2 regions of the Alteromonas sp. S015 genome follow, and region 1 is predicted to be linked to the other one. Evidence: predicted binding sites of a transcription regulator. Region 1 holds the regulator's gene; the other holds the start of a gene.

What was found. Region 1 encodes FliA, which starts transcription of late flagellar genes. Its sites were predicted from a motif close to CTAAAGNTNNNNNNNNNNNNGCCGATA; they were not measured.
Region 2: a site for FliA is predicted at 3,550-3,576, ahead of V7R42_RS05020 (HAMP domain-containing methyl-accepting chemotaxis protein). Genes of this name have one in related genera too.

Annotation. Positions count from the first base shown of each region.
Region 1 covers NZ_JAZETO010000001.1:895,418-904,845, reverse strand. Annotated here, with positions in the region: gene flhF (flagellar biosynthesis protein FlhF) at 1-812, shown strand, start outside; gene V7R42_RS03925 (MinD/ParA family protein) at 818-1,684, shown strand; gene V7R42_RS03920 (RNA polymerase sigma factor FliA) at 1,681-2,412, shown strand; gene cheY (chemotaxis response regulator CheY) at 2,449-2,832, shown strand; gene V7R42_RS03910 (protein phosphatase CheZ) at 2,867-3,622, shown strand; gene V7R42_RS03905 (chemotaxis protein CheA) at 3,635-5,869, shown strand; gene V7R42_RS03900 (protein-glutamate methylesterase/protein-glutamine glutaminase) at 5,898-7,028, shown strand; gene V7R42_RS03895 (ParA family protein) at 7,057-7,818, shown strand; gene V7R42_RS03890 (chemotaxis protein CheW) at 7,829-8,635, shown strand; gene V7R42_RS03885 (chemotaxis protein CheW) at 8,653-9,144, shown strand; gene V7R42_RS03880 (DUF2802 domain-containing protein) at 9,204-9,428, shown strand, end outside.
Region 2 covers NZ_JAZETO010000002.1:222,568-231,995, forward strand. Annotated here, with positions in the region: gene lysC (lysine-sensitive aspartokinase 3) at 1-509, shown strand, start outside; gene V7R42_RS05015 (SOUL family heme-binding protein) at 573-1,154, opposite strand; gene V7R42_RS05020 (HAMP domain-containing methyl-accepting chemotaxis protein) at 1,382-3,406, opposite strand; gene V7R42_RS05025 (symmetrical bis(5'-nucleosyl)-tetraphosphatase) at 3,689-4,516, opposite strand; gene apaG (Co2+/Mg2+ efflux protein ApaG) at 4,524-4,898, opposite strand; gene rsmA (16S rRNA (adenine(1518)-N(6)/adenine(1519)-N(6))-dimethyltransferase RsmA) at 4,906-5,733, opposite strand; gene pdxA (4-hydroxythreonine-4-phosphate dehydrogenase PdxA) at 5,730-6,716, opposite strand; gene surA (peptidylprolyl isomerase SurA) at 6,730-8,043, opposite strand; gene lptD (LPS assembly protein LptD) at 8,073-9,428, opposite strand, start outside.

The DNA.
Region 1 (9,428 bases):
TTCATCAATATCTAATTACCCGTTTAACGGATATGGGATTAAGTAATGCACTGGCTAAACAGTTAATAAGCTATACTCCAGCACATTATAATGAGCGTGATGCTTGGGTTTATCTTCTTAACCTATTGGCTAATCGCATAAATGTTACAGGAAACGATATACTTAGTGCACAAGGTGCTGTTGCATTAGTAGGACCAACTGGTACAGGTAAAACAACGACTGTTGCGAAACTTGCTGCCCGCTATGCACAGAAATACGGTGCTGAGTCGGTTGCGATGATTACCATTGATACGTATAGAATTGCAGCCTATGAGCAGTTAGCGACATACGGAAAAATTATTGGCTGCACGGTGAGAAAAGCGCAGACTAGTGAAGAACTTGCGGATTTATTATTCCAACTTCGTCATAAGCGACTAGTATTGATTGATACGGCTGGATTTAGCCAAAGGGATAGTCGATTAATTAAACAGATTAAGCAGTTTGATAACGGCCAAATGCCAAATGTTAAAAAATATTTGGTAGCGCAAGCGAATACACAATATCCTGCGTTGCAGAGAATCATTAAAGCGTATGATGATATTGAACTAAGTGGCTGTATTTTCACGAAGTTAGATGAGTGCTACTCTTTAGGAGAGGTGCTCAGTGCAGCGGTTGAATACCAACTACCGGTTAGTTATGTCACCGATGGTCAGAAAGTACCTGAAGACATTAAGATTGCAGAAGCGAAATCTTTGGTTTCCGCTGCTGCAAAGCTTTATAAAAAGTACGGTTTGAATCATACTAGTGGCAACAACGCAATTAAAACAGCATAAGCAGTATGATTGACGACCAAGCGAGTAGCTTAAGAAAAATGAAGCAATCACGGTTAATCAAAGTAATCGCCGTCACCGGTGGTAAAGGTGGCGTAGGTAAAACAAACATTACACTAAACACCGCTATCGCAATGGCGAAGCAGGGTAAACGTGTGATGGTTCTTGATGCGGACCTCGGTCTTGCTAACGTAGATGTTATGTTAGGACTACGTGTTGAGAAAAACTTATCTCATGTGCTTTCTGGCGAATGCACCCTTGATGAAGTATTAGTGACCGGCCCGCACGGTATAAAGATTGCCCCTGCCACATCAGGTACGCAGTCGATGGCCGAATTGTCGCCTACGCAACACGCTGGCCTGATTCGCGCCTTTAGCGAGCTACGATCACAAATTGATGTGCTTATTGTCGATACGGCGGCAGGCATTTCAGACATGGTGTTAAGCTTTTCAAAAGCTTCACAAGACATTATGGTTGTTGTGTGTGACGAGCCTACTTCATTGACAGATGCGTATGCATTGATAAAAATTCTGAATAGAGAACACGGTGTTTTCCGCTTTAAAGTTGTAGCTAATATGGTTCGCGACGTGAGAGAAGGCCAAGAGTTATTTAGTAAGTTGAGCAAAGTGACAGGGCGTTTTTTAGATGTTGCACTAGAATTAGTGGCAACAGTACCGTTTGACGAGAACATTCGTAAAGCGGTACGTAAACAAACATCCATTGTTGATGCTTACCCGGGGTCACCGGCGGCCGTTGCAATTACACAGTTGGCAAGTAAAGCCTTAACATGGCCTATTCCAGCGCAGCCAGGTGGTCACTTAGAGTTTTTTATTGAACAATTAGTTGCAGAAAAAGCCGTAGGAAGTCAGCGTTGAACAGCAAGGCAGCCGCTTATCAACAACAAACCGATAAGGCGCAGTTAGTCGAACGACATGCACCTTTGGTTAAGCGTATAGCGCATCACTTAATAGCGCGATTGCCTGCTAGTGTTTTAGTAGACGATTTAATTCAGTCAGGAATGATTGGATTACTAGAAGCCGCACGTAACTTTGATGGCTCAAAGGGAGCCAGCTTTGAAACGTTTGCTGGTATTCGCATCCGCGGTGCTATGCTAGATGAAATTCGTAAAGGGGACTGGACGCCGCGTTCAGTTCACCGAAATGGTCGCGCCATTACAGAAGCAATTTCGCAAGTAGAAAGCGAAACAGGGCGAGACGCTAGAGATTCTGATATTGCTAACAAGCTTAATGTAAGCTTGCAGGAATATCACCAGATGCTTAATGAAGTAAATGCAGGAAAGCTGGTTGGTATTGAAGACTTAGGTGTGTCAGATGACGTTATATCGACAGAACAAAATCGAGGTAGCGACGCACCACTGGAAGATTTAATGCAAGGCGCTTTTCAAAAGGCGCTTGCCCATGCAATTACGACATTACCTGAAAGAGAGGCGATTGTACTTTCACTGTATTATGATGAAGAGCTGAATCTCAGAGAAATAGGTGAGGTTCTTGATGTAAGTGAGTCGCGAGTCAGTCAAATTCATAGTCAGGCCATGTTAAAACTCAAATCACGAATGAAGTCGTGGCAAGCTGACGAAGAATAGAAATTAATAACAATTAACCCCTCACTGGAGGCTATTTTGGACAAAAGCATGAAAATTCTCGTGGTCGATGATTTTTCAACCATGAGACGTATCATCAAAAACCTACTCAAAGATTTGGGTTTTTCCAACATCCAGGAAGCGGATGACGGAAGTACTGCATTGCCGATGTTGCAGCAAGGTGATTTCGATTTCGTAGTTACCGATTGGAATATGCCAGGTATGCAAGGTATTGACTTGCTTCGCGCAATTAGAGCCGATGACAAACTCAAGCACCTACCAGTACTTATGGTTACTGCTGAAGCGAAAAAAGAGCAAATTGTTGCCGCCGCGCAAGCAGGTGTTAATGGCTATGTTGTTAAGCCGTTCACTGCAGCAACACTTAAAGAAAAATTAGATAAAATATTCGAACGTTTAGGTTGATCCAGACGCTCACCAGAGAAATGAGGTTTACTGGATGTCAACGAATGTAAACGTTCCAATTTCGTTGGAAGAAGCAAAACAGCTTGTCACCTATCTCGAAGAAGGTGACAACGCTTCTGCCAATGCCCTCTTAGAAGCATCCTCAATGAAAGAAAACGTTGAGCTATTTGCTGAAGTTGGGAAACTGACGCGTCAACTTCATGACGCGCTGAATAATTTTCAAATAGACGACCGCATTAAAAATCTCGCGACCGACGATATTCCTGATGCACAAACCCGCCTAACCTACGTAATTGAAGAAACTGAAAAAGCTGCTAATACTACTATGGATGCCGTTGAAGCGAGTATGCCTATAGCTGAAATGTTGTCGGCGCGCATCGAAAAGGTTATGCCTGAGTGGAAAAAGTTAATGAATCGCCAAATAGAGTTGGGTGAATTTAAAGCTTTATGCGCAGATATAGACGAATTATTGGAGGAAGGTTCGGCGCAGTCAGCTAAACTTACACAGTTACTTACAGAAGTACTGATGGCTCAAGGTTATCAAGACTTGACAGGTCAGGTTATTCGCCGCGTTATCGACTTGGTTAAAGAGGTGGAAGACAGTTTAGTCAACATGCTTACCATGTTTGGTGAACGCGACGGTGCAGAACAAACTAAACCATCTAGCGTTAAGGCCGATAAGGTTGATGGTGTAGAGGCAGAAGGCCCTATCATTGATGCCAATAAGCGCGACGACGTCGTGTCAGGCCAAGATGATGTAGATGACCTTCTGTCTAGCTTAGGTTTTTAGGGGAGCGGGCGCATGTCGTTTGATGTTGACGAGGATATATTACAGGACTTTCTGGTCGAGGCTGGGGAGATACTAGAACAATTACAAGAACAGCTCGTTGATCTTGAGAACAATCCTGAAGATGCGGATTTGCTTAATGCAATTTTCCGTGGTTATCACACGGTTAAAGGTGGAGCAGGTTTTCTGTCTCTTACCGAGTTAGTAGAAATTTGTCACGGTGCAGAAAACGTGTTTGACGTAATGCGAAACGGACAACGAACACTAACACCCGAACTGATGGATATTATTCTGCAAGCCACAGATGTGGTGGTCGAAATGTTCGAACGAGTGAAAGCTCGGGATCCATTGGAGCCAGCAGATGCACACCTTGTCGACTTACTACACAAACTAAGTCGCCCAGAGTCTCCAGATGAGAATATTTTTGGTGGACAGAGTGCGCCGGCATCCGAGCCTGAGGCTGCTGTAGAAGAGCCAGAATTAGTTGTTGAAGAACCTACCGCGCAAGAGCCAGGTACCGGTGATAGCGGTGGAATCGACGAAATCACCGAAGACGAGTTTGAAGCGCTACTTGATGAGCTTCATGGCTCAGGTGCGCCTGGGCAGTCATCGGCGGCCAAAAGCGAGCCAGCTAAGACTGCTGCCCCCGCTGCTGCCAGTGATAACGACGATATCACTGATGAAGAATTTGAAGCTCTGCTTGATGATTTACACGGCAAAGGCAAATTTAGTGGTGAAGAAGCAGCACCAATTGCGAGTGCTCCTGCTCCAGCACCAGCAGCACCGAGTGCAGCAGGTGATGAAGAAATCACCGACGACGAATTTGAAGCATTGCTTGACCAATTGCATGGTTCAGGACAGGGCCCAACTAAGCAGGACACGGTTTCCAAGGCGCCAGAGCCTCCTGTAGATAAGGCAGCAACAGAAGCGATTCAAAAAGCTAAGCAAGCTGCGCCAGCAACTCCTAAAGCTACACCAACTCCTAGTGCCACAGCGCCAGCTAAAGCAAGTGCACCTGCTGCGCCAAAAGCAGCGCCTAAAAAGGACGAGAAGAAGGCGGCACCTGCGGCGCCTCCTGCCGAAACGACAGTGCGCGTTGATACCAAACGCCTTGATCAGATCATGAACATGGTGGGTGAGCTAGTTCTAGTAAGAAATAGGCTCATTAGTTTAGGTATAAACAGTAACGACGAAAGCATGTCGAAAGCTATCGCTAACTTAGATGTGGTGACGGGCGACTTGCAAGGTGCGGTAATGAAAACCCGCATGCAGCCTATCAAGAAGGTGTTTGGTCGTTTCCCTCGTGTTGTTCGAGACCTTGCGAGAAGCTTGAAGAAAGAAATTACCCTTGAGCTAGTGGGAGAGGAAACTGATTTAGATAAGAACCTGGTTGAAGCACTGGCAGATCCGCTTGTGCATTTGGTGAGAAACTCCGTCGACCATGGTATTGAGATGCCTGATGATCGCGCTGCAGCGGGTAAACCGCGGATGGGTACGGTTCAGCTATCTGCATCTCAAGAGGGCGACCATATTCTCCTTACCATCGAAGATGATGGTAAAGGAATGGACCCCGATAAGCTTAAAGAAATTGCCATTAGTCGTGGTGTGCTAGACGCGGATGCAGCAGCACGCATGTCGGATGTTGAAGCATTTAACCTGATCTTTGCGCCCGGGTTCTCTACCAAAACAGAAATTAGTGATATTTCTGGTCGTGGTGTAGGCATGGACGTGGTTAAGACCAAGATTAACCAACTTAACGGTACTGTAAACATTGATTCACAGTTAGGTAAAGGCACCCGACTGGATATCAAGGTTCCATTAACGCTGGCAATCCTTCCTACGCTAATGATTGTTGTAGGGAAACAAACCTTTGCGTTACCATTGGGTGCGGTGAACGAAATAATAAACATGGACATCAAGAAGACCAATACAGTCGATGGCCAGCTAACAATGATAGTTCGTTCAAAAGCAATTCCGCTGTTCTTCCTTGGTGAATGGTTAATTCGAGGTCCCAAAAACATCGATAGGGAAAAGGGACACGTTGTTGTCGTGCAAATTGGCACACAACAAGTAGGGTTCGTTGTAGACGCGCTAATAGGCCAAGAAGAAGTCGTTATTAAGCCCCTTGATGCCTTGTTACAAGGTACGCCAGGCATGGCTGGTGCCACGATAACTTCAGACGGTGGAATTGCATTAATTTTAGATGTTCCGAGCCTGCTTAAACGGTACGCGCGTAAACCCATCAAGTAAGGCGATGAATTAATAGGAATAATAATCCATGGTCTTTAAAGTCCTTGTCGTGGACGACTCGACTTTTTATCGTCGTCGAGTAAAAGAAATACTCGATGGCGATAAGGAACTTGAAGTTGTTGGGGAAGCGAGAAATGGGCGCGATGCACTTGAAAAAGCAGAAGCGCTAAAGCCAGATGTAATAACGATGGATGTTGAAATGCCCGTGATGGACGGTATTTCAGCTGTAAAGGCCATAATGGATAAACGGCCTACACCTATTCTTATGTTTTCGTCGCTAACGCATCACGGTGCGCAAGCGACGCTAGATGCTTTAGAAGCGGGCGCGCTCGATTTCTTGCCTAAGAAATTCGAAGATATTGCGCAGGACAGAAAAGACGCATCGCGTTTGTTGTGTACCAAAGTACGCTTGATAGCACGTCGTGGCATTGGTATGAAGCGCCCATCATTTCGCTCTGTAGAGGCGAGAAGGCTTCCTGATAATGCGCCTAAGCAAGCGTTCTTTAAAACATCGGGTTTGCTGTCAGGTCATAAAGACGCAGCCATACAACCGACCGTTTCGTCTGTAAGAGCGACGGGAAAGCACTATAAATGTCTAGCAATTGGGGCTTCTACTGGCGGACCTGTGGCGCTTCAAAAGGTGCTGTCTCCGATACCTGCAGCGTTTCCATACCCTATTTTGCTTGTACAACATATGCCTGGAACATTTACCTCGGCATTTGCACAGCGCCTAGATACAAATTGTAAGATAAAAGTTAAAGAAGCCGAGCATGGCGACATTTTAAAGCCAGGTCATGCCTATCTTGCTCCTGGTGGTAAGCAAATGCTGCTAGAAAGCATCGGTGTGAGTAAACGTATTGCCATTGTCGATGCGAGTATGAGCGATAATGTGAGCTATAAACCCAGTGTTGATCTTACATTCAGTTCTTTGGCAAAAGCTTACGGTGGGGATGTATTGGGAATTATATTAACCGGGATGGGAGCCGACGGCAGAGAAGGATGCCGAATGCTCAAGGAAAAAGGTGCAACAATTTGGGCGCAAGACCAAGACTCCTGTGTGGTTTATGGTATGCCACAGGCTGTTGCAGCCGCCAATATATCCAGTAAAAACATAAACATTGATGATATGAGCAGTTGCGTTCAAACCGAAATGCGTTAGAAGTTTGAACAGTAATGGAACAGCAAATATGAAAGTGTGGACAGTAGCGAATCAAAAAGGTGGTGTAGGGAAGACGACCACCACGGTGAGCCTTGGCGGCTTGCTTGCTCAGCAAGGCAAGCGAGTGCTCATGATCGATACTGATCCACATGCATCGTTGAGTTATTACTTTGGTATTGACGCTGAAGCATCAAGTCATTCAGTTTACGACATTTTTATTAAGTCAAATGACATTACGGCCGATAATGTTTTGGATTGTTTGTGTCCGACAAAGTTAGATAACTTGTATGTGCTTCCTGCAACAATGGCACTCGCGACCCTGGATAGAACGATGGGAAGCGAACAAGGTATGGGTTTAGTGCTAAAGAAAGCGCTGGCCAAAGTAGCAGATGAATTTGATGTGGCCATCATCGATTGCCCTCCGGTGTTGGGTGTGCTGATGGTCAATGCTCTAGCAGCGTGCAACAAGGTTATCGTGCCTACACAAACTGAATATCTAGCGCTGAAAGGGCTCGATAGGATGATTCGTACAATGGAAATTATGGGGCGTTCGTTGGATAAATCCTTTGATACTGTGATTATTCCAACTATGTTTGATAAGCGCACTAACGCGGCGCTTGCTTCGCGTAAGCGTTTAATGAATGACTACGGTGAGCGTGTGTGGGAAGGGGTTATCCCTGTTGATACGCACTTTAGGGACGCGAGTTTAGTACAGCTTCCCATTTCCTCAGCGTACCCAAAAACACGCGGTGTGTCTGCGTACAAGAAACTATTAGCGGCATTGGAGTAATAACGAGAACATGAGCAAGCAATCGCCTTTTGCCCGTGAAGAAGTGATGGAGGCCTATCTCGATAGCCTTCTTAAAGAGCCAGAAACACCGGAAGATGTGACTGCGCGCACGGCAAAATTGCTCGAGCAGGCTTCTCAGCAGATGGCTGAATCAGCACTTGCTTCTACCGCAAATGAAAGTGAGACGCTATCGGACGAACAAGAGGCGATAGCGGAAAAGGTTACATCGTTAATTGAAACGCAAAAAGCAGAGACGATCGAGGGTGAACAGCAAGAGCCTCAAGCCGAAATTTTAGTAGAAAATGAACAAAAGTCTGCGCTAAGCGGTGCTGAAAAAACAAAAATTCCACTAAAGGATACTCTCGGTTTTCGCTTTCAGGCGCTATTCTTTGAGGTTGCAGGGTTAACACTTGCGGTGCCTTTAACGTCGCTAGGTGGGATTCATCAAATTGAGAAGATTGGCCCTTTATTTGGAAAACCTGATTGGTTTATGGGTGTAATGTTATACAGAGAGTCTAAACTAAGTGTTGTTGACTCTGCAAAATGGGTAATGCCAGAAAAATATGACGAAAACCTCGCACAATCGCTTAACTACCGATATCTTATAATGTTAGGGGAGAGTGCGTGGGGATTGGCTAGCGAAAAGCTGGTCAATACAGTCAATTTGACTACCGATGATGTTAAATGGCGCGAGTCCACAGGTAAGCGTCCCTGGTTAGCAGGGATGGTTAAAGATAAAATGTGCGCGTTAATTGACGTTGAAGAATTAATATTTATGCTTAACAAAGGCTTAGGCAGTAACGACCAGACGCCATAGTATTGGGAGCCAGGTTCATGAGCGACGAAAGAACAAATAACAACGCCACCGACAGCAACGACGAAGTCCTTCAATGGGTAACGTACCGCTTAGGTGAAGAAACTTACGGTATCAACGTGATGCAAGTTCAAGAGGTCTTGCGTTATACCGAAATAGCCCCTGTACCCGGTGCACCTGACTATGTGCTTGGTATCATTAACCTGCGTGGTAATGTAGTAACGGTTATTGATACTCGCGCTCGTTTCGGTTTACCGCCAACAGAAATTACTGATAATACCCGTATCGTTATCATTGAGTCTGATGAGCAGGTGGTTGGTATTTTGGTTGATAGTGTTGCCGAAGTGGTTTACTTGAAATCTTCAGAGATAGATAGCGCGCCTAATGTAGGTACTGAAGAAAGTGCTAAATTTATCCAAGGTGTAAGCAACCGCGATGGCGAACTGCTTATTCTTGTTGATTTGAATAAATTGCTAAGCGACGAAGAGTGGGATGAGCTTAGCAACATCTAAATAAATGAATAGGCGGTATTACTTATTGTACCGCCTACATTTCCCCAAGGGTCGTGTCCATGGAATGGCAGCTTGCTGCACCTACCTTAAACGAACTTATCCTGTGCGTTTTTATTGTTATACTAGCCGTTGCTGTAAGTATTCTGCATTTGCACATCAAGCATTTGCGTGCTGCATTGAGCGAGAGTGAGCATAATAGTGCATCGGCTATTGCGCGAACTGAGGCGCTCGCTAAGAACGCAAATAACCAACAAACCGAGGCCCAGGCTCGCACTTTAGTTATC
Region 2 (9,428 bases), on a different contig from region 1:
GTAAAGAGCCTGAAAAAGGCGGTACATGGATTGTGCGTGATTGTGAACACGAACCACCGTATCGCGCTATTACTCGTCGTAAAGAGCAGGTAATGGTGACAGTGAAGACACCAAAGATGATGTACGCGCAAGGTTTCCTGCAGCAGGTATTTGCCATTATCGCTAAGCACAAGCTAAGTGTTGACTTGGTAACCACGTCAGAAATCTCAGTATCTTTTACCCTTGATAATCCAGCCAACTCGGTGGCCCAGCGATTAAATAAAGAGACCATTGCTGAACTGGAAACCATCTGTGATGTAAAAGTGGAAAAAGGCTACGATCTTGTCACCGTTGTAGGTAACAACATGCAAACGGCAGTGGGTGTTTCTAGCAAGATTTTGGCTGCGGTTTCAGACTTCAACCTGCGCATGATTTGTTTTGGCGCCAACCCGCACAACTTGTCGTTCTTAGTTAACGAGACTGATAGCAATGATGTGGTACGCAAACTACACACCGCATTGTTTGAGTAAGCATCTACTGTGCTGAATGACCCCAAAAACGGTCGCCTTAAAGGCGGCCGTTTTTATTTAACATCAGTTTGCAGGTGCTTTCAAAATGTTGACTGGTACAATGATTTCGTGACGTTTATTCCACGGTAGGGTAAATGGCGAATCGTAGCTCATATAACTAGGTTCGCCATCAAGCTTAATATTATTGTCTCTCAGCGCTTTAAGCAGTTTATTCGTATACTGCTTCTTATCGCTGTCTTTGTTGAAGCCTGAATAACGTATAGCGGCAACCGTTCTCGCTGGCACAGTGACGAGCGACACAGCTTCATGCGTGGGCACAGGTGCACTTTCAATGTCATACTTACTGGGCAAGAAAAACATCATGGTGTCCGAAGATGAGACTTCGACAGGAGAGGTCATTGCAATTTCTTTAGAGCGCTTTCCAACTTCTACGGGGGACGTCATTGATACATTGCTACTGGATGTATTCTCACCAGAGATATAATTAAAGAGTAGCTGAAATGCTCCGTTATCCTCATTCCCACTAGACATCACGCCTAACGCTTCATTGTAATGCCTCACTTCAATATCTTCATTTAAGGTCTCGATAATGGAATAAGGTAGCGTTTCTGTATCTTTGTAATATGATGGCTCAGCCTGGCTCACAGTAGACACCAATAAAGTAGTAATTAAAAGAAACATGCTAAAACGGGAAAATATCATGCTGAATTAATGGTTTGTTACGAATAGTGCTTATACGAAACAAAGCGGGTTAATGCTCAGTTAAACTCTTCTAGGATAATCACTATACAATCCGAAAACTCGCTAGCATTACTTTTGAGAATAAAAAAAAGGGGCCGTTGCCCCTTTTAACGTATTCTATGTAAAAAGCGTTACACTTTGAACTGTCTGATAGACTGCTGCAGCTCTTCAGCAAGTCGCGCTACTTCATGACTAGACTCAGACGTTTGCTGGGCACCTGCGGTCGTCTCTTCAGCAATACCTACAATTGTTTCAAGCTTCTCACTGATTTCTTGAGAGACCGTATTTTGTTCACGCGCAGACTGTTCAATCTGAGAGCTCACATCATGGGCTTTGTGAACCGCGTCTGAAATGATGTCCAAAGCCTGCGTGGCTTTTTCAGTTTGCGCTACACACGCTGCAGTTTGCTCTTTGCCTTGGTTCATCACCGACACCGCTTTTTCAGCGCCTGCTTGAAGTACTTCAATCATGGCGTTGATTTCTTGTGTCGATTCTTGAGTACGGCTTGCAAGGGTTCTTACTTCATCAGCAACCACCGCGAAGCCTCGGCCTTGCTCACCAGCACGCGCTGCTTCAATGGCAGCATTTAAGGCGAGTAAGTTGGTCTGATCTGCAACGCCACGAATTACGTCTAAGATACTGCCAATACTTGCACTGTCTTGATGAAGCTTATTGATAACGTCTGCCGCTTCTTGAACATCGCGAGATAGGATCTCTATCGTGTTTTTGTTCTCTAGCGAGATGTTGCGTACGTTTTCAGCTTCGGCATCTGCGTGGCGAATTTGACTTAGCGTATCTTCAGCATTCTGCACAACCAGTTGCGATGTAGAGTGCATTTCAGTGGTTGCTGTTGCTACTTGACCAATTTGTGATTTCTGGTCTTGAATCGAATGAGTAGTCTGCGCCGTCACCGCAGACGTCTGTTCTGATGCTGCTGCCAGCTGTTCAGCGCGAACGTTAATTGCAGTAATCAGTTCCTTTAGATTGCCAATAAGTGTATTACAGTTTCGGGCTAAAAGGCCAAATTCATCTTGCGCCGAATCGTCTAGGCGATGAGTAAGGTCACCCGACGAAGCCACGGTAAGAAGTTCATTTACACGATAAAGCGGACGCGTGATAGCGCGAACAGTTACATAGCCAATGAATGCTGCTACTGCGATAGAGATAATGACAACTACGATAACAAAAGTGTTACCTGTCGCAATGGCGCCATTGACCTCACTTTCCACGTGTGAAGCTTTCTTGTCTGCAAGATTAAGTAGGTTCTCAAGGGCAACCACAGCTTGCGCGATATTTGAGTCTGAAACGTTGAGTGCTTTTTCAGCGTCATTTCTGCGTTCTAGGCGGTCAACATGAAGCTGAGCAACGCCATCATTAGCTTTAATTGCGTTAATAGCGTTATTAACCAAGTCGTTAATATCATCGAGAGTACCAGAATCGTCCCGTCCGCCAGCTGTTTGCATCATGTCACTTAGCTGTGTGACCACCTTCTCGACAACTAAATCAACTTCGTTGCCTAGCGTCTGTGAACGAACCAGTGTTTCTGTCTTAATATATTCGTTGGAAACGGTTAACAAAGAAAGCAGAGAGGTCTCAAGTTGGCTGCCAATTTCTGCTGCGCGCTGAAGGTTTGGATCACGTTGAACGGAGTCTAAGTCTGAAAAATCCAGAAGATACGTAGATGCATCGTCTGCACTGTCTTCTGCATCACCCAGTCTGTCTTGAATTGTATTGCGTATATCAAGATACATTTGGTGATTTTTGTACATCGCTTCAACATTGGTGATATACGCTTCATATGATTCACGTACAGTATTCAGCGTGCTTTTTAGTTCTGGCTCGTCATTAACCGCCTGCGCCAGCTTTTTATATTCGCTTTCAAAGGTATCCTTGGCAGAGTTAAAAGATGTTCGTTTCTCTTTTAAACCGTTTAGATCTTCTTCGATATAACTTTCGAAGGTAAGTCGGCCCATATTGAGAAAGCTAGCTTTGAGCGCATTGCTACCTGCTACGGTGGGGAGAGCAACATCATTAACTTCTTCCGTTGCTGAGCCTATTGAGTTGAGGTTATAAAGTGAAACAACACTAATGACAATCAGAAGTGCGCTAATGGCTACAAACCCCCCGATTACGCGTGTGGCTACCGTTATTTTCATCGGAACTCCTGGATGAGTGTTTTTTATTTTTATCCCAGACGATATTACCCGTCTCAGTAAACAAAATATAGCGATTAAATAAGCTAGTTTGCTATATAACTGAATAGAGAGTGAGACACAATCATCTCTATTGTGAGTAAATGTATCGGCTACAATAACTTAAAGTTTATTTTATTTAGCACCTATGTCTAGTAAGTTAAACTGGTAATACCAGTTAACGCAAGAAATTATGCAACTTAGTATGTGCTATATGTAGTATTGAGAGGCCAGGTTAAGCCAGTGTTATGCAGAAATACTCACAAGTGAGGCGGAGTCCAGGTGCAGCAGAGTCATGCTTTGCCCCCAAACATAACCTGTATCTAGCCCGATAAATTGACGGCTATTTGTTTGCCCTGAAAGCGCGGCCCAGTGTCCAAACACTACCCTTTCGGCGTCTTTTAGTGTTTTATTTGTTACTTCAAACCATGGCTTTAGCGTGCTACTAGTACTGTGCGATACTGCGCTAGGATGAGATTTATTATCGAAATCGAGCGTGCCATCAGTATGAACAAAGCGCATGCGTGTACAGGCATTTACAATAAAACGAAGTCGCTCGTTGCCTGTAAGGTCACTCGACCAGTTACTTGGCTTATTCCCGTACATTTCTGAAAGAAAAGCAGCGTAATCTGTTGATTTGAGAATATTGCTGACATCGTCACTAAGTGAAACACACTCATCGATAGACCATTTGGGGTAAAGCCCAGCGTGCACCATTACTGATTGCTCGTCTAATTTCAATGCCAGCGGGAACTGGCGAAGCCAGTCAATGAGTTCAGTCAGGTCCGCGGCATTGAGAAGAGGCTCTAGCTTGTCTGATTTTTTGGCTTTGCGGATATCATTTACAACAGCAAGCAGGTGAAGATCGTGGTTACCTAGAACACTGTTAAAGTTGTTGCCAAGAGATTTTAAAAAACGCAGCGTGCTTAACGAGTCCTCTCCTCGGGCAACCAGGTCACCTACTGCGAATAATTTATCGTTCGTTTCGTCGAAATTTACTTTATCTAGCGCGCGACGAAGGCCATTGTAACAGCCCTGTATATCGCCGATGACGTACGTATTACCTTGCGTCATAGACACCTTAATGGAGAATACTTGGAATGGCTAAACGGAAAACGCTCACTGGAACGCGAAAACGCTCACCGCTCTCTAGCTTCATGACATAGTAGCCTTCCATATTCCCAACCGGTGTGTCAATGACTGCGCCACTGGTATAGTCGAAATGTTCACCGGCTTTCATGATCGGTTGCTTGCCTACAACCCCATCGCCTTCAACTTCTGATGTTTTGCCATTTGCGTCAGTAATTTTCCAATATCGGCTGAGTAGCTGTACTGTATGGCTGCTATTGTTCTCAATCGTAATGTGGTAGGCAAAGGCAAATTGCTTTGAATCTGACGGAAGATGGTCGGGCAGGTGGCGGGTTTTCACCCGCACTTTAATATCAAGTACATCCATAGAGAACTTATTGCTCTTGTTGGTGCTCTTTTGCCGACACAGCGTTTGCTATAGTGGCAAAATCGTTTAGTGACAGCACTTCAGCGCGAGAAGTTGGGTCGATGCCTAGCTCTCGGATTTCTTCCTCACTCAAACTGTCTTTTAATGAGTTGCGAATGGTTTTTCTGCGCTGGTTGAAAGCTTGTGCGCAAACGCGCTCAAGGGTATTTACGGACTCAACGTCTACAGGAGGAGTCTGATGTGGCACAAGCTTTACTACTGCAGAGTCAACCTTCGGAGGTGGCTTAAACGCGCCAGGCGGAACATTCAACACAGGAATGACGTGGCAGTAATACTGCGCCATGACCGAAAGCCTTCCGTAATTTTTCGAACCCGGTCCCGCTGCCAAACGGTTTACAACCTCTTTTTGAAGCATAAAATGCATGTCTTCGATACAATTCGCGTGGTCAAAAAGATGAAACATCAGCGGCGTTGAAATGTTGTAAGGTAAATTGCCAAACACGCGCAGTTTCTTGTCTTTTATCGGCATCTCTTTAGAAAGGGCGCCAAAGTCCATGGTCATTGCATCTTGTTCAATAACCGTTAGCTTATCGCCATTAAATGGGTGATGTCGCAAGCGCTTAGCAAGATCTCTGTCTAACTCAATGACTGTGAGTGCGTCTACTTCTTCACAGACGGGGTCTGTTAGTGCGCCTAAACCTGGCCCTATTTCTACTAAGTTCTGTTCATTTTTTGGTGCAATGGCCGCAACAATCTTGCCAATCACGTAGTCATCGTGAAGGAAATTTTGACCGAATCGCTTTCTGGCCGTATGGCCTAAGTGTGTTTTACTCATTGTTGATGATGTGCAAGCTCGATGGCTTTTTCCAATGCTTTCCTGAAACTACCGGCGTCGGCTTCACCTTTTCCTGCTAAATCTAGTGCAGTACCGTGGTCTACCGAGGTACGAATGAAGGGTAACCCTAGCGTGATATTCACTGATGCCCCAAAACCCTTGTATTTTAGCACGGGTAAGCCTTGATCGTGATACATCGCTAATACCACATCAGCATTTTCTAGGTATTTTGGCTGAAATATGGTGTCAGCTGGCAGAGGGCCTGTTATTTTTAAGCCTTCTTCTCGAAGTTCATTCAGCGCAGGAATGATGGTATGGATCTCTTCAGTACCAATATGACCATCTTCACCCGCGTGAGGGTTCAAGCCACATACATAGATATGAGGCTCTTTGACACCGAACTTCAGTTTAAGGTCGGTGTTGATAATATGAATGACCTTATGAAGACGCTCTCGAGTGATAGCTTTCGCCACATATTCAAGAGGGATATGGGTGGTGGCCAGTGCCACATTAAGTCCCTCAGTTGCCAATAGCATAACCACATCAATGGTATTGGACTGATAGGCGAAAAATTCTGTGTGGCCGCTGAACGATACGCCCGCTTTGTTGATGATGCCCTTGTGAACTGGGCCTGTCACTACTGCGTCGAAGTCGCCCTCCATGTTTGCCTGACACGCTTGGCGAAGGGTTTCTACTACATATAGCCCATTTTCGCTATCAAGCTCACCCGGCGTGACATCAGCGGATTTATCTATCTGCTTAATAAACAACGAACCCGCATCTTGAATTCGCGGGTTAGTAGCATCGTAATCGATTAGCGTCAACGGCAACCCTAAGGTGCTAGCTCGTGCTTTGAGCATATCGCCATCGGCAAACACGACAAGCTGTGCTTGCCATGTTTCCTGGGCCAGTTTTATTATCAAATCTGGTCCGATACCTGCCGGCTCTCCCGGCGTTATTGCTATCTTAATTGGTGTACTCATGAATAACTTATAGTTACGATTCGATAACTTCTACATAAGCGGCATCGCGCATCTCACGTAGCCAGTTTTCAGTCTCTTCTGAAAATTTACGGTTGAAGATTAGCTGATACGCTTTGTCTTCTTTACGCTTGTCAGTTGCATCATCAATACGACGGTCGACAAGTTGAATTAAATGCCAGCCATGTACGGTGCGCACAGGCTCACTAAATTCACCCGGCTCAAGCTGTGCGAGTGCATCTTTAAATTCAGGCACGTAAACATTTGGATCTGACCAACCTAGTTCACCACCACGAAGGGCTGAACCTGGATCTTCCGAATACTCCTTGGCTAACTCCGCGAAATCAGCGTCACCATTTTTCACTTCTTCTTTGAAACGGCTAAGCATAGCTTTTGCCTTGTCTTCACTAAGGATGATCGACGGCTTAACAAGAATGTGACGTGAGTTAACTTCTTCTACGGTGACTTTCTCGATACCGCGGGTATCTAACACTTTTAATATGTGAAAGCCCGCACCGCTTCGAATTGGACCAACAAGCGAGTCTTTGTTTTTGTTTTGAATAGCTTCAGCAAAAAGCGTAGGCATAGCGTTAATGTTAAGCCATCCCATGTCACCACCTTCTAATGCTTCATTACCTGACGATGATGCAATTGCTATTTTAGCAAAATCAGAGCCTGACTCTAATAGTGAGATAACTTTGTCTGCACGTTCACGTGCCGATTGGATATCTTCATCTGTTGGCTCTGCCGGGAAGCCGATGAGAATGTGGCCTAAGCGGTATTCAGCTTGCTCAGCACCTTGCTGCTCCATCAGGTCAATTAATGTTTCGACTTCCTGTGGCGTGATATAGACACGGCGACGTACATTCGCACGGCGAACTTCACCCATGATAATTTCTTCGCGAATGTCTTCGCGGTAATCATCGTATGCGATGCCTTCTGCTGCTAACTGGGCGCGCAGCTCTTCAATCGTTGCCTTCTGATTAGCTGCAATATTGGTAATAGTTTGCTCTAGCTGTGGGTCGCTTATGCGAATACCCATACGCTCTGCCATTTGAAGCTGAAGGTTCTTAGTGATTAAACGCTCTATAGCCTGTGTACGAAGCGCACGGTCTGATGGTAGCTGTTGACCATTCGCTTCAGCGTTGCGTTTAACGTCTTGTACAAGGGCCTTAATTTCGCTTTCAAGCACAACACCTTGATCAACAATTACAGCCACGCGGTCAAGCATAACCTCTTGCGCAACACTATTAAACGAGAGAAGAGCACCTAACATCAATGCACGGATAATGAACTTCATACACACTCTTTTATTATTGGTTGATTGCATTTAAGCGCGGTTAAGCGCTCAACTGCAGGTTAATTTAAACTATAAGGCTGACGATAGCCAAACATACCGTCCTGAAGCATGCTTCTTTGGGTACCAGATGACCCGATACCTTTGAAAATAAATTGTAGTGATACACCAGAGTCGAAGTCGTCTGTCGTCTGCTCCCCACTGGCGTTATAACGGTTATTCAGACTGCGCTGTGCGACAAGTCGTACGGCCCAACAACATGACTCGTATTGTATTCCTGTATAAGTTTCCACGCTTCTACTGCGCTCAAGATCACGGTAAGTTCGGCCAACCCACTGCCAATTCTCCGAAATAGGCCAGCTTGCTGAAATACCAATTTGATCTATGGTTTCACCACTTAAGTCGCGAACATAGCGATGACTCAATTGAATAAAGCGTGCATCATCTTTGCGGTATTCTATGCCCACACTGCTTAAGTCAACCTTGTCTGTGTCAGTGGTCACTTGCACATCAGAATGGAAGAACCAGTTTTTATTAAAGCGCCAGTCCACTTCAGCGGCGAGCGCTGAACGATCTTGATTCTTGGTTGCAGCAATAACTTTATTATCTTCAAGGTAGAATATCTGACCCACACTAAGAACAAATTGTTCCCTATTGTTTTTATCCAACATGCGTGTTGTCGCGCCAAGGGTGATTTGGTTGTTATCGCTAATTCTATCAAGGCCAGTAAATTCCTGACCTCTAAACAAACCTTCAACGTCGGTGAGTAGCGGCGTTGAGTCATAGAAACCAATAGCAGTTTGGTCTTCATACGACGTGTAAAGGTATTGCACTTTTGGCTCTAAGGTCATCGACATATTATCGCTGAACCAAGACGTATCCCTTTCAAAGTACAACGCGCCGTATAAACGAGCTTGACCGAGTGTGCGTTCCACGTCTTCTTTTAAGTCGGTTCCTTCAACGTTGTCTTGTTGATAAATCGTTTCAAAAAGGGTGGTTTCTGCGACAAATTCACCCCATGCGGCGCGAAGCGGCACCGATAAAGTCGGCGCAATGTGAAAACGAGTAGCCGTAGGGGCGGTATCCAAAGTATTGTCAAAATGGGCAACTTCTGAGTCTAAATTGAATGTCAAATACTCGCCTAATGTCTTGTTATAACTAACTTTGATTTCAGGTACGGCACGATAGCTATCAGCGGTATTACCCAATACTTCAAAATCTTTTATCTGCATATTTATCGATAGATTTTGAGAGTAGTAACTTAAACCAACACTTCGATAGAGGTGAGTGTCGGCTCGGCTGTAATAATCTGACCCCAAATCAACTAAATAATTGTCGTCACTTAATCCGTTGAAATCAACGTTAAGTAGCCAATTGTCAGCGATAAGCCCCTGATGTTCCAAACGGTAGAAATATCG